Regions from separate parts of the Staphylococcus pseudintermedius genome, predicted to be linked through region 3. Evidence: riboswitches for the same ligand, from Rfam matches in the RefSeq annotation. Region 3 holds a riboswitch; each other region holds the start of a gene.

Region 1 (4,644 bases), 270 kb from region 3:
TGGAATCAGGTGACCAAATCGACCTTTCTAACATTGAAGGGATTAAAGTCGACAAGCACTCAACAGGTGGTGTAGGTGATACAACGACACTTGTTCTTGCGCCATTAGTTGCAGCATTAGATGTCCCTGTTGCGAAAATGAGTGGTCGTGGTTTAGGCCATACTGGTGGAACGATAGATAAATTAGAATCAGTAGAAGGCTTCCATGTTGAAATTTCAGAAGAAGCGTTCGTGAAGCTAGTGAATGAAGATAAAGTGGCGGTTATCGGTCAAACAGGTAATTTAACGCCTGCAGACAAAAAGATTTATGCGCTTCGTGATGTCACTGCGACAGTAAACTCTATTCCATTAATTGCGTCATCGATTATGAGTAAAAAAATTGCTGCCGGCGCTGATGCAATCGTATTAGACGTTAAAACAGGTAACGGCGCATTTATGAAAACAGTTGATGATGCTGAGCAATTGGCACATGCAATGGTTAAAATTGGTAACCAAGTTGGACGTCAAACGATGGCGATTATTTCTGATATGAGTCAGCCACTCGGTCGTGCGATTGGTAATGCGCTTGAATTACAAGAAGCGATCGATACATTGAAAGGTGAAGGTCCTGAAGATTTAACAGAACTTGTATTAACTTTAGGTTCTCAAATGGTCGTACTTGCTCAAAAAGCGAAAGATTTAGATGAAGCACGTGGTATGTTACAAGAAGTGATTGATAACGGTAAGGCGCTTGAAAAATTCAAAACGTTTTTAAGCAACCAAGGTGGAGACGCATCTGTTGTCGATGATCCATCAAAATTACCTACAGCACAATATCAATTCGAATTACCAGCAAAACGAAGCGGTGTTGTTTCAGAAATGATTGCCAATGAAATCGGTATTGCTTCCATGATGTTAGGTGCAGGTCGTCAAACAAAAGAAGATGTCATTGACTTAGCAGTAGGTCTTGTATTGAATAAAAAAGTCGGTGATCGTGTTGAAGAAGGCGAATCATTATTGACAATTTATGCGAATAGTGAAGATGTAGAACAAGTCAAACAAAAATTGTATGATAACATTACGATTTCAGACCACGCAGAACAGCCACAGCTTATTCATACAATCATTACTGAATAAAGGGTGATAGGATGAAACAATTAGGTCGCATTGTATTAGGTCTCGCATTTATGGCTATTGGTGTCTTGCATTTCACGAAAGAGCGCCAATTTAGAAATATTGTGCCAACGTATTTACCTTTACGTAAGACAGCTGTACTTGTGACAGGAGTGTGCGAAATTGTGATTGGTGCGTTATTAGTGTTGCGACGCCCGTCAGACGCATTGAAAAATTGGATTAATGCATTTTTACTTGCCGTTTTTCCAGCCAACATTTACATGGCACGTAAAAAATTGCCGTTAGGTGACAAACCATTATCAGATACTGCGAGATATGGACGTCTCCCAATGCAATTTGTACTCATGTATATCATTAAGAAATTATAATGAAAAATAAACCGAGGAACCACACATTGAAAGTCGTGTCGTTGCTCGGTTTTTTGAATATTTATTTACCTGTACCAAAGACATCATGCCATTGGTCACGTTTATCTAAAAAGGCTTGTGCGATTTCTTTTGCGCCTTCTAATGAGTGTGAAGCAGCCCAACCGCATTGAACTTCATTGCACGCAGGGACTTCATCAGCGGCTAAAACATCTTGTAACGTTTGTTCGACAATGTTTAATACATCATCATAATCGGTATGGTTAATGAAAGAGACGTAGAACCCTGTTTGGCAACCCATTGGACTTAAATCGACAACCTTGTCTGAATGGTTACGAATGTTTTCAGCCATTAAATGTTCTAAAGAATGGAGTCCAGGCATTTCCATATGTTCTTTGTTCGGTTGTTTGAAACGAATATCATATTTGTAAATGTCATCTCCATTGAGCCCTTGCATTTTACCAGCAAGACGAATATATGGTGCAACCACTTTCGTATGATCTAAGTTAAAACTTTCAACGTTCATTTTTGGCATTGGTATGACCTCCTTCATGTTTAAATCCATTTTAACATATTCCAATTAAGATGAAAGGGGGGACAAAGTGTTTAAATGCCGATATAATAGGGAAAGGAGCTTTAAACCTATTATTACGAGTGGTTTAATAGGGATTATTGTTTTTAAAAAATTTTTTGTAAGATAGCATAAAGGCGTCTCGAAATGAAAATGTATTGCAAAAAGGGTAAAATATAGTATGAAAATTTTGAAGAGTGTTAAAAATGACATGACAAAGTACGGAAAGTTCGTTAAAATAATTACAAAATTGAATCAATATTTATCAAGAGTGGTGGAGGGAATTGGCCCGATGAAACCCAGCAACCTCATCTAACGGCGATAAAGGTGCGAATTCCAACAGTGTAAATGCTGAAAGATAAATGAAGGCAAAGATGTTATCACATATATACATCAGTCACACTTATCAATATTTGTGTTGGGTGTAAATGGGGATAACATTTTTTGTTTAAGGAGGAGTAACACGGTGACAACAGTAGAGCAACGTATTTTAGATTATATCGATCAACATAGATGGGCTTATATAGATATGAGTCATCAAATTCACGGACGTCCAGAACTCGGTAACGAAGAAATTTTTGCATCGCGTTTGCTGATTGAAAATTTAAAAGAACACAATTTTGAAGTTGAGCGTGACATTGCTGGGCATTCTACAGGTTTTATTGCCACATATGACTCAGAAATTGAGGGGCCGACCATTAGTTATCTCGCTGAATATGATGCATTGCCAGGTTTAGGGCATGCTTGTGGTCATAATATTATCGGTACATCAAGTATGTTAGCAGCGATTGCATTAAAACAAGTAGTAGATGACATTGGAGGTAAAGTTATACTGTTCGGTTGTCCGGCAGAAGAAGGTGGCGAAAATGGGAGTGCGAAGGCATCATACGTACGAGAAGGGCTCTTTGATGACGTCGATGTTGCCTTAATGATTCATCCGGGTAATGAAACTTATCCGACCATTCCAACACTTGCTGTAGACGTTCTAGATATTAAGTTTTATGGTCAAAGTGCGCACGCTTCAGAAAATGCTGAAGAAGCACGCAACGCTTTAGATGCGATGTTGAGCTATTTTAATGGGGTCGCACAACTCCGTCAACATATTAAAAAGACTGAACGTGTGCATGGCGTCATTTTAGATGGCGGTCAAGCAGCGAACATTATTCCTGACTTTACACATGCGCGCTTTTATACACGTGCAACAACAAGAAAAGACTTGGATGTTCTCACTTCAAGAGTGCATGATATTGCCCGTGGTGCGGCAATACAAACAGGATGTGAATTTGAATTTGAACCGATTCAAAACGGTGTGAATGAATTCATTAAATCACCATTGTTAGATCAATTATTTGAACATTACGCAACGGAACTCGGTGAAGAAGTCAGTCATGATGATTTTGGTTACGGCTCGACTGATACGGGGAATGTCAGTCATGTCGTGCCAACGATACATCCACACGTCAAAATTGGGCCAAGAAGTTTAGTCGGTCATACCCACCGTTTTCGTGAAGCGGCCGCAAGTCCAATGGGGGATGATGCACTCATTAAAGGCGCGAAAATGATCGCATTAATGGGGGCTAAATTAATACAAGATCAAACGTTATTAGCAGAAATACAAAAGGAGCATCAACATAAAAGGGAGAAATGACAATGGCACACAATATTCAATATCGAAGTCAATTAACAATGGGAGAAATTTATGATACGAACATCGTTTACTCGTCAAGACCCTCATATGTTTCGAATCCCTGGCTCGCACCAGATGAGCATCAATCCAACTTTTTAACAGGGCGTGAATTGCTGATTGCACAATTGCCAATCATCGTTCATGAAGCGAGTGTCACCGACAAATTACAACAGTTATTCCAACTCATAGGGCGAGACATTCCAGAAAATGTCATTACGTTTCAAGACCAAGCAAGTTATGAACAGACATTAAAACAACTGACAGAAGAGCAATCACGTTTAATTTATTTCCAATATGTCCATGGAGATAATATTGTTGACGCGAAGCACTATGCGATGGACAAACAGTTATTCAAAGACTTAAATAATAAATCATTAATTCCGAAATGGACAGGCGGTCAATATATACCTAAGCGTGAAATTGTCGCATTTCAAGACTTCAAAACAGCAGTCCGACAATGGGAGTTGCCACTCGTCATTAAACCAGGAGATGACTTGCCGACTGCAGGGGGCTATGGCGTCATGATTTGTTATAACGAGGATGATTTGGAGAAAGCTATCGCACGTGTCGAACAAGCAGAAGCAGCGACAGACACGTTAATTATCGAACAATGTGTCGAAGCTGTCGACAACTATTGTGTCCAGTTTGCATGGCACCCCGAAGACGGCATCGTGTACTTAGGTTCAGCCAAACAATTGACGAATGCATATGGTTTTTATAACGGCAACATCAATGCAATCAATGTGCCAGAACAAGTCATTCAAGCAGGCTACGAAATTATGGACATCGCAGTAAAGGAAGGGTTTATTGGCATCGCGGGCTTTGATTTGCTCGTCGATCAACAGGGTGTTGTCTATGCAATTGATTTGAATTTTAGACAAAACGGCTCGACAAGCATGTTGTTGCTCA
Region 2 (4,644 bases), 800 kb from region 3:
GACAGGTTATCGTTGTCCGGAATGTGGCAATCAAAATCCAGAAACGGTGGATGTGGTGAAGCGGACATGTGGTTATCTTGGTAATCCTGTGCAACGTCCGACGATTGAAGGCCGCCATAAAGAAATGTGTGCACGAGTCAAACATCTGAAGGTACGTCAATCATGAGTGTATTAGATGTAAGCACTGGTGCCGGTTATATTGCGAAAATCGAATACCAAAGTTTTGTCGATGGTGAAGGTGTCCGATGTAGTGTTTATGTCTCTGGTTGTCCATTTCAATGTCAAGGTTGCTACAATAAAGCAGCCCAACATTTTCGCTATGGTGAAGCAATGACGCATACGGTGATGGAAGAAGTGCTTGATGCGTGTGCGCCAGAATATATAGCTGGATTAAGTATTTTAGGAGGCGAACCTTTTTGCAATTTGAAAGTTGTTGCGCCACTTGTTCAAGCTTTTCGTGCACGATACGGTCGTGAAAAGTCATTATGGATATGGACGGGATATTTATTCGAATATTTATGGCGTGCTAATGACCAACGGACAGAGATCATAAAACAAACTGATGTGATTGTAGACGGCATGTTCATGCAAAAATTATATCAACCTAATTTGCCCTATAAAGGGTCATTAAACCAACGTGTCATTGATGTTCATCAATTTATTAAAACTAAGATGATGAGCCAGTCGATTTACATTGAATAAACAGATGCGTGCTGATTCTCATAAATATAATTTTTCGAATTTTTGCAACTTGCAAGAAAATTCGGATTTGTATATTGACATCGTTAAGGATGTTAGATAGACTTGTTGTAACATTAAAAGCCAGTAAAACACCCGCACGGTTATTGCATTGGCCGTTCTATTTTCGCGATACATCTTGCATTTTAACAATTGAATCATACTTATCAAGATTGGTGGAGGGACAGGCCCTTTGAAACCAGGCAACCTATTCAGTTAGGTGCTAATTCCTGCAGGTGATTTTACCTGAGAGATAAGTCTTCTAGTAAAAGTCTATCTTTATCAGGTAGGCTTTTATTTTTTATGATTAGGAGGAATGTCAAATGAGAAGTGATTTTAAATTTGAAACGTTGCAATTGCACTCAGGACAAGAAGTCGACGAAAGTAGCCATTCACGTGCTTTACCAATTTATCAAACGACATCTTTTACTTTTGACGATACAGCACATGCGGCGAATTTATTCGGTTTAGATGAACTTGGAAATATTTACACACGTCTGATGAATCCTACAACGAACGTTCTTGAAACACGGGTAACCGAACTTGAAGGGGGTGTCGCTGGTGTAGCGGTTGCTTCAGGTATGGCAGCGATTACTTATGCGATTCAAGCTGTCGCGCAAAAGGGTGATCATATCGTAGCAAGTTCTACATTATATGGCGGGACACATACACTGTTCACACATACGTTACCGAAATATGGGATTGATGTCACATTAGTCGATACGACAGAAGTTAGTCATATAGAAAATGCGCTTCAAGACAATACGAAGGCCTTATTTGTAGAAACGATTGGTAATCCAGAAGGTAATGTTGAGGATTTTGATGCACTTGTAACAATTACAAAAGCACAAGGTATTCCACTTATTGTTGATAATACATTCGCGACGCCTTATCTTTCACGTCCGATTGAACATGGCGCGAACATTGTTGTTCACTCTGCAACCAAATTTATTGGTGGACACGGAACATCAATGGGCGGGGTCATTGTTGATGCAGGTAATTTTAATTGGGATAATGGCAAGTTTCCAGGATTAAGTGAACCCGATCCATCTTATCATGGTTTAGTATTCAGTGAAAAGTTTGGTGAAGCCGCACTTGCTTTTAAAATTCGAACAACAATATTAAGAGATACAGGAGCAGCAATCTCACCATTTAATGCATTTTTACTAACGCAAGGATTAGAGACGCTTTCATTACGGTTAGAACGTCATGTAGAAAATGCTGAAAAAGTTGCACAATATCTTGAAAAGCATGACAAAGTCGCATGGGTTAAATATGCTGGCTTGCCAACGAGTGAGTATTATGCGTTAAAAGAGAAGTATTTACCAAAAGGCGCAAGTTCCATCTTTACCTTTGGTGTCAAAGGTGGATACGAAGCTGGCAAAAAATTTATTGAAGGCTTAGAATTATTTTCTTTGTTAGCGAATGTAGGAGACGCCAAATCGCTTGTCATCCACCCCGCATCAACGACACATCAACAATTGACGGAGGCAGAACAAACAGCAGCAGGTATTGCCCCTGAAACGATTCGTCTTTCTATAGGCCTTGAGCATATCGATGATATTATTGCGGATTTGGAAAAAGGCTTTGCTAAACTTTAATTTTTAAACGTCGCACAAAATAAAGGGAAATTCATGATACGGTAGATTGAAATGAATGCTTTTAAACAATGAAACTTCATATGGAAGATGCAGTTGTTCTACCGCCATGATTTTACCTTTCATTAATTAAAAAGTATCCCCATGAATATACATCATCGTCTTATCAAGAGAGATGGAGGGACTGGCCCAATGAAATCTCGGCAACAGGAATTGATTCACTGTGCCAATTCCAGTAGCACAATTGCTAGAAGATAAGTCAACTTTCACTATGCCTTATCTTCCTATTTTTAGGAGGTAATGTTCATGACACGAAAACAAATTCATTTTAACGGATTCGTCCAAAACTCTCCCGCTCCCCATGCTGCAGGTTTATGGAAACACCCAAAAGATAAAGGAGCGACACACCACAATTTAAAATATTGGACGAATATAGCTCAAACTTTAGAACGTGGTTTATTTGATGGTATTTTTATTGCTGATGTATTAGGTACTTATAGTGTTTATAATCAGTCCCATGACGCCGCAGTGAAACACGCAGTTCAACTCCCCGCACACGACCCTATCCCACTCGTTTCTGCTATTGCAGCAGTAACGGAGCATATTGGTATTGCACCTACTGTTTCTACTACTTATGCACAACCGTATAAACTAGCCCGTCAATTGTCTACACTCGATCATCTGACAAATGGTCGATTAGGTTGGAATGTTGTGACGTCTTATTTAGAAAGCGAGGCAGTGAACTTAGGTTTAAAAGAACGCTTGCCTAAAGCGCTGCGTTACAGTCGTGCTGACGAATTCTTGCAAGTGAGTTATCAGCTGTGGGAAGACAGTTGGGAGGACGATGCAGTTGTTAAAACGCGTGAGACAGATACGTATGCTGATCCTTCCAAAGTTCATGCGATTCACCATAAAGGTACATTTTTCGATATACCTGGACCGCATCTTGTAGAGCCTTCCCCTCAAAGAACACCTGTTTTATTTCAAGCTGGTGCCTCCGAAAAAGGTAAAACGTTTGCTGCGAAGCATGCAGAGGCTGTGTTTACTAAACATACCTCTATTGAATCATTACGAGCATATGTCACAGACATTCGTACAAGGGCACAACAATTTGGCCGTAATGGTGAAGATATCCTTGTTTTTCCAATGGTTTTACCTATTATCGGTGAAACTGAAGAAGAGGCTTATGAAAAATATGAAGCACTGCAAAATGAAGTCAGTTATGAAGGTTCAGTCGCATTGTTAAGCGGACATACGGGTATTGATTTTTCTCAGTATGATCCAGATGAATATATCGAAAATATAGAGACAGAAGCGATGCAAGGCAATCTTAATTTGTATACAAAAGATCCACATCGAAAATGGACATTGCGGGAAGCGGTGAAAAACCACGGGCTCGGTAATGGGACGGCTAAGTTCATTGGCACACCAACACAAATTGCTGATCAATTGGAATTGTGGGCGAATGAAGGCGGTGCAGACGGTTTTAATATTGCACAAGCCTATTCTCCAGGTACGTTTGAAGAATTTGTGGACTTCATCATCCCTGAATTACAAAAAAGAGGTATATATCGTACAGAATATGAAGGTGAAACTTTACGTGAAAACATGTTTGGCAAAGGCCATACGAAAGTGAAACCGACACATCCCGCGCGAAATAAAAAAGTCAATTTAGTACAAATATAGGGGGATGATTATGAATGACGTTAAAGTGTATACATGGATAGGCTTTATTGTTTTTATGGCGCTCATGATTACGGTAGGTTTTGTCAGTTCTAGAAAGATGAAAAGTATTTCAGATTTTGCGACGGGCTTTGGAAGGATTGGACCACGTACGCTAGGCTTGTCTTTTGCAGCGACGTATTTAAGTGCTGCAACCTTTCTAGGTTATCCAGGATGGTCGTATACGTGGGGCCTCAATAATTTATGGTTATTTTTAGCGATGTTTATCGGTGGACCTACAGGCGTTTTAATGGTCGCTAAAAGAGTCAGATCATTAAACACAACACAACAATCCCTCTCACTACCAGATTGGTTGGGCGATTTTTATGACAGTTCTATTTTACGTGTTGGGACAGCTATGATCTTATTATTTAATATTTTCTATATCGCAAGTCAGCTTGTCGCAGGCGCTTTGATTTTTAAATATTTACTCGGTATGAGTTACTTTTCAAGTTTAATTGTTATCACAGTCATTGTTGTGCTTTATGTATACGTAGGTGGTGCACTTGCAGATATTTATACAGATGCCTTACAAGTTATCATGATGGCAGTAGCTGGTCTCACCATTTTTATCTCTGGCATTGTG
Region 3 (4,644 bases):
GGTTACCGACACCATATTGTCCACCTGTCCAACCTGTGTTGACAAGGTAAACATCTACGTCGTGTTTGTCGATTAAGTCACCCAACAATTCAGCGTAGACTTCTGCACGTAACGGTAAGAATGGTGCGCCAAAACATGTTGAGAATGATGGTTGTGGCTCTGTTATACCACGTTCTGTACCTGCTAACTTAGATGTGAAACCACTTAAAAAATGATACATCGCTTGATCTTTATCTAATTTCGAAATCGGTGGCAGGACGCCGAACGCATCAGCTGTTAAGAAAATAATCGTATTTGGATGTGATGCTTTGGAAGGTAACACAATGTTATCGATATAGTTGATAGGATATGCGGCACGCGTATTTTCAGTATATTTGTTGTCATCAAAATCAATGTAACCCTGTTCATCAACGACTAAGTTTTCTAACACTGTTCCGTAACGGATGGCTTCAAAAATTTGTGGCTCTTTTTCTGCAGAGAGATTGATGGCTTTCGCATAGCAACCGCCTTCAATATTAAAGACACCATTTTCATTCCAACCGTGCTCATCATCACCAATCAATTTACGATTCGGGTCTGCTGAAAGTGTTGTTTTTCCTGTACCAGAAAGACCAAAGAATAATGCGACGTCACCTTTATCACCTACATTGGCAGAGCAGTGCATACTCATAATACCTTGTTGTGGCAATAAATAGTTCATAATGGAGAACACAGATTTTTTCATTTCCCCAGCGTATTCTGTACCACCGATTAAAATGATTTTATGTTTGAATGAAATGATGACAAATGTTTCAGAACGCGTGCCATCCACTTCAGGATTTGCTTTAAAGCGTGGTGCAGAAATAATCGTGAAGTCTGCTTTAATTTTTGCTGCTTCTTCTTTTGAAGTGGGCTTAATAAATAAGTTTTGAGCAAATAGATTATGCCATGCAAATTCGTTGATAACTGTGAGTTTCAGTTGTGATTCTTGGTCGCTACCTGCATAACCATTGAATACGAACAACTCATCTCTTTCATCTAAGTACTCCACAACTTTTTCATAAAGATTCAAGAATTTTTCTTCTGAAATCGGTTGGTTGATAGAACCCCAATCGATGTCGTCTTTAACTTGTGGATTGTCAACAATGAATTTATCTTTTGGAGAACGTCCCGTATACTCCCCAGTTTTCGCGTTGATTGCACCTAATTCTGTCAGTTCGGCTTCATTTCTCTTTAAAATTTTGTTGTACAATTCAGTCGTTGTGAGTTGAAAATGTGAACTCGGCTTGTTAGCTACTGTTTCAATCGCATGTTTGTCGAATGACATGATAATATCCCTCCAAAGTAATTTCGGCAATGTAAGCCTTTACAATTCAAGAGTATAACATATTCGTTAAATAATCCCTACTCAATTAAGAAAAAAATTAAGATAAAATAAAGAAAGTAAAGTAATGTTACACCAAAGTAGAAAAACAAATGCAAAGGATAAAGGTGCTTCAAACATCATTTTGAAAAGCCCAGTAAGATGAAATTGACATCGGTAATAAAGTTTTGTAATATGATTTTAACGGATTCTCTTATCCTGAGTGGTGGAGGGACATGGACCCAATGAAACCCAGCAACCTCTTTTAACGAAGAAAGGTGCCAAACCGTTTGCAGACACAATACTAGTCTGAACGATAAGAGCGAATGGACGTTAGAGCCTTCACTCTATTTTATAGTGTTGAAAGGCTCTTTTTTATTGAGCTCAGATAGAGAATGTTCGTAATACATACAAAAAGGAGTTTATTATGACTTATAACAGACGTTTATTCACTTCAGAATCAGTTACTGAAGGGCATCCAGACAAAATTGCCGACCAAATTTCAGACGCAATTTTAGATGAAATTTTAAAAGGAGACCCCAATGCGCGTGTAGCTTGTGAGACGACGGTAACGACAGGGATGGCTTTAATCGTTGGTGAAATCACGACGTCAACTTATGTAGATATTCCAAAAGTCGTTCGTGAAACTGTCAAAGAAATTGGTTATACACGTGCGAAATATGGTTATGATTACAAAACGATGTCAGTGTTAACAGCGATTGATGAACAATCACCTGACATTGCACAAGGGGTGGACCGTGCTCTAGAATACCGTGAAGCAGGAAACGAAGAAGTATTAAACACAGGTGCCGGTGACCAAGGCTTAATGTTTGGTTTCGCGACGAATGAAACAGATACATTCATGCCATTACCGATTGACTTGTCACATAAATTGTCAAAACGTTTATCAGAAGTACGTAAAAACGGTACTTTAGATTATTTGCGTCCAGATGGTAAAGTTCAAGTTACAGTGGAATATGATGAAAATGATCAACCGAAACGTATTGACACGATTGTGATTTCAACACAGCATCACGAAGAAATTGAACTAGAAAAAATCCAAAATGATATTAAAGCATGCGTCATTTATCCAACTGTAGATGAACAATTATTAGATGAAGAAACAAAATTTTTCATCAACCCTACAGGCCGTTTCGTTATCGGTGGACCACAAGGTGACGCAGGTTTGACAGGACGTAAAATTATTGTTGATACTTATGGCGGTTATGCACGTCACGGCGGTGGTGCATTTTCTGGTAAGGATCCGACAAAAGTAGACCGTTCAGCTGCGTATGCGGCACGTTATGTGGCTAAAAATATTGTAGCAGCTCAGTTCGCTGATAAATGCGAAGTCCAATTGGCATATGCAATTGGGGTAGCACAACCTGTTTCGATTGCTATTGATACATTTGGTACTGGTAATGTAAGCGAAAATATATTAATCGAAGCGGTAAGACAAAACTTTGATTTACGCCCAGCAGGTATTATTCAAATGTTAGATTTACAAAAGCCGATTTATAAACAAACTGCGGCGTACGGTCACTTCGGTCGTAACGATGTGCAATTGCCATGGGAACGTACAGATAAAGTTGAAGTTTTACAAGAAACAGTGAATACATTAAAATAAAATTCTTGATGATAACTATCGCTAATTTTATAGTTATTTAATATAATAGAAATAACTGTAGAAAAGTGATAAAGGAAGGTATTGCTCATGACACAATTTGGTCCAATGGAAATCGGCCTCATTGCTGCGATTGTTGTAGCAGCATTATTCTTTATTTTGTTTTTAGTGGCATTGAAAAGCAAGAAGAAGGCGAAAGAAACTTATGCGAATCAATATCAAACAAAACAAGAGAAATTAACACACGAACATCAAGAAGAACTTGAAAAAGTCCGCATCGACAAGAAAAAAGCTGAAACACGTCATAAAGAAGAATACGAAACAATGGTATCTTCTAAAAACAGAGAAATCGATGCACTGAAACTGTTCTCTAAAAATCATAGTGAATATGTGACTGATATGCGTTTGCTTACCATTCGTGAGCGTTTAGTCAAAGAAAAGAGAATCCGTCCAGAAGATATGCATATCATGGCGAATATCTTTTTACCAACAAATGATTTAGAAGACATTACACGTGTCAGTCATCTTGTTTTAACACGCACAGGCCTTTATGTAATTGATTCAGAATTGTTAAAAGGCCATGTTTATCAAGGTATCAGTCAACAGCAGTTTTCTGATAATCCAATGATGGAACAAGTTTTTAAGACATTGGACTTAAGCCCAAAAACACCACAAACCGTTGTGTTAGATCAAAGCGACGCGTCTCACAATGCATTGTCAATTGTTGATTACACAGACCGTTTAGCGCATGTGGAAGCTTTAGCTGTGAAGTTACAACACGAGCTGGATTTGAAATATACACCAACACCGATTTTATATTTCAATCCGCGTCATGAAGATGATGTCACAATTTCAAATTATGCGTCACAAGGTGTTACAAAAGTATTAGTAGGTCCGGAACAGTTGAATGAATTTTTCAATCGTTTTGTGTTCCATGGACGTATTCAGTATGATGTGAACGATTTACAAAATATTATGGACGAAATTGAATCATTTAATTAAATATAATTAGGGCTGGGGTGTGATCTCCGGCTCTTTTTGTGTTGTTGAGGCGGGTGATATTCTATATTTTAGGTTGTATTGATTGCGCAATGACGTCACGATTCGATACGATAAGGTTAGATTACAAAGGAGCGATGACATATGAAACATGTAACATTTTATAATGGCAATCAAATGCCGCAAGTGGGTTTAGGTGTCTTTCGAGTTGAAAACAATGATACTGCAAAAGAAGCGGTTAAACATGCGATTAAAAGTGGCTATCGTAGTATTGATACTGCGATGATTTATCAAAATGAAGAAAAAGTGGGCGAGGGGATTCGCGAAGCTTTAGCGGAAACGGATTTAACGCGCGAAGATCTGTTTATTACGTCAAAATTATGGTTATCTGATTATGGTCGTGAAAATGTTGCAGCGGCATATCAGGCTTCATTAGAGCGCCTAGGACTCGACTACTTAGATTTGTATTTAGTGCATTGGCCAGGCTTAGATGAAGATGTCATGATTGATACGTGGAGAGGGATGGAAGAGCTATATCACGATCAAAAAGTGAAAAATATCGGTGTAAGTAACTTTAATGTGGAACATTTGGATAAGTTATTAGCAACTTCGCGGATTAAACCGGTCATTAACCAAGTGGAATTCCATCCATATTTAACGCAAAAACGTTTACGCGTGT

What was found. A riboswitch is a leader RNA that binds a small molecule or an ion and turns the genes downstream of it on or off. The one in region 3 is predicted to bind S-adenosylmethionine.
Region 1: linked by a shared signal. The riboswitch ahead of P3U61_RS03400 (M20 family metallopeptidase) and the one ahead of metK (methionine adenosyltransferase) in region 3 are both predicted to bind S-adenosylmethionine.
Region 2: linked by a shared signal. The riboswitch ahead of P3U61_RS00955 (LLM class flavin-dependent oxidoreductase) and the one ahead of metK (methionine adenosyltransferase) in region 3 are both predicted to bind S-adenosylmethionine.

The regions. Positions count from the first base shown of each region.
Region 1 is NZ_CP120150.1:756,371-761,014, forward strand. Features, by position in the region: gene P3U61_RS03385 (pyrimidine-nucleoside phosphorylase) at 1-1,115, shown strand, start outside; gene P3U61_RS03390 (DoxX family protein) at 1,127-1,480, shown strand; gene P3U61_RS03395 (S-ribosylhomocysteine lyase) at 1,542-2,012, opposite strand; SAM riboswitch class I at 2,308-2,413, shown strand; gene P3U61_RS03400 (M20 family metallopeptidase) at 2,578-3,696, shown strand; gene ldmS (L-aspartate--L-methionine ligase LdmS) at 3,699-4,644, shown strand, end outside.
Region 2 is NZ_CP120150.1:233,669-238,312, forward strand. Features, by position in the region: gene nrdD (anaerobic ribonucleoside-triphosphate reductase) at 1-166, shown strand, start outside; gene nrdG (anaerobic ribonucleoside-triphosphate reductase activating protein) at 163-702, shown strand; SAM riboswitch class I at 900-998, shown strand; gene P3U61_RS00950 (O-acetylhomoserine aminocarboxypropyltransferase/cysteine synthase family protein) at 1,062-2,339, shown strand; SAM riboswitch class I at 2,497-2,597, shown strand; gene P3U61_RS00955 (LLM class flavin-dependent oxidoreductase) at 2,643-4,022, shown strand; gene P3U61_RS00960 (sodium:solute symporter family protein) at 4,033-4,644, shown strand, end outside.
Region 3 is NZ_CP120150.1:1,030,092-1,034,735, forward strand. Features, by position in the region: gene pckA (phosphoenolpyruvate carboxykinase (ATP)) at 1-1,306, opposite strand, end outside; SAM riboswitch class I at 1,554-1,665, shown strand; gene metK (methionine adenosyltransferase) at 1,770-2,969, shown strand; gene P3U61_RS04895 (NERD domain-containing protein) at 3,057-3,968, shown strand; gene P3U61_RS04900 (aldo/keto reductase) at 4,110-4,644, shown strand, end outside.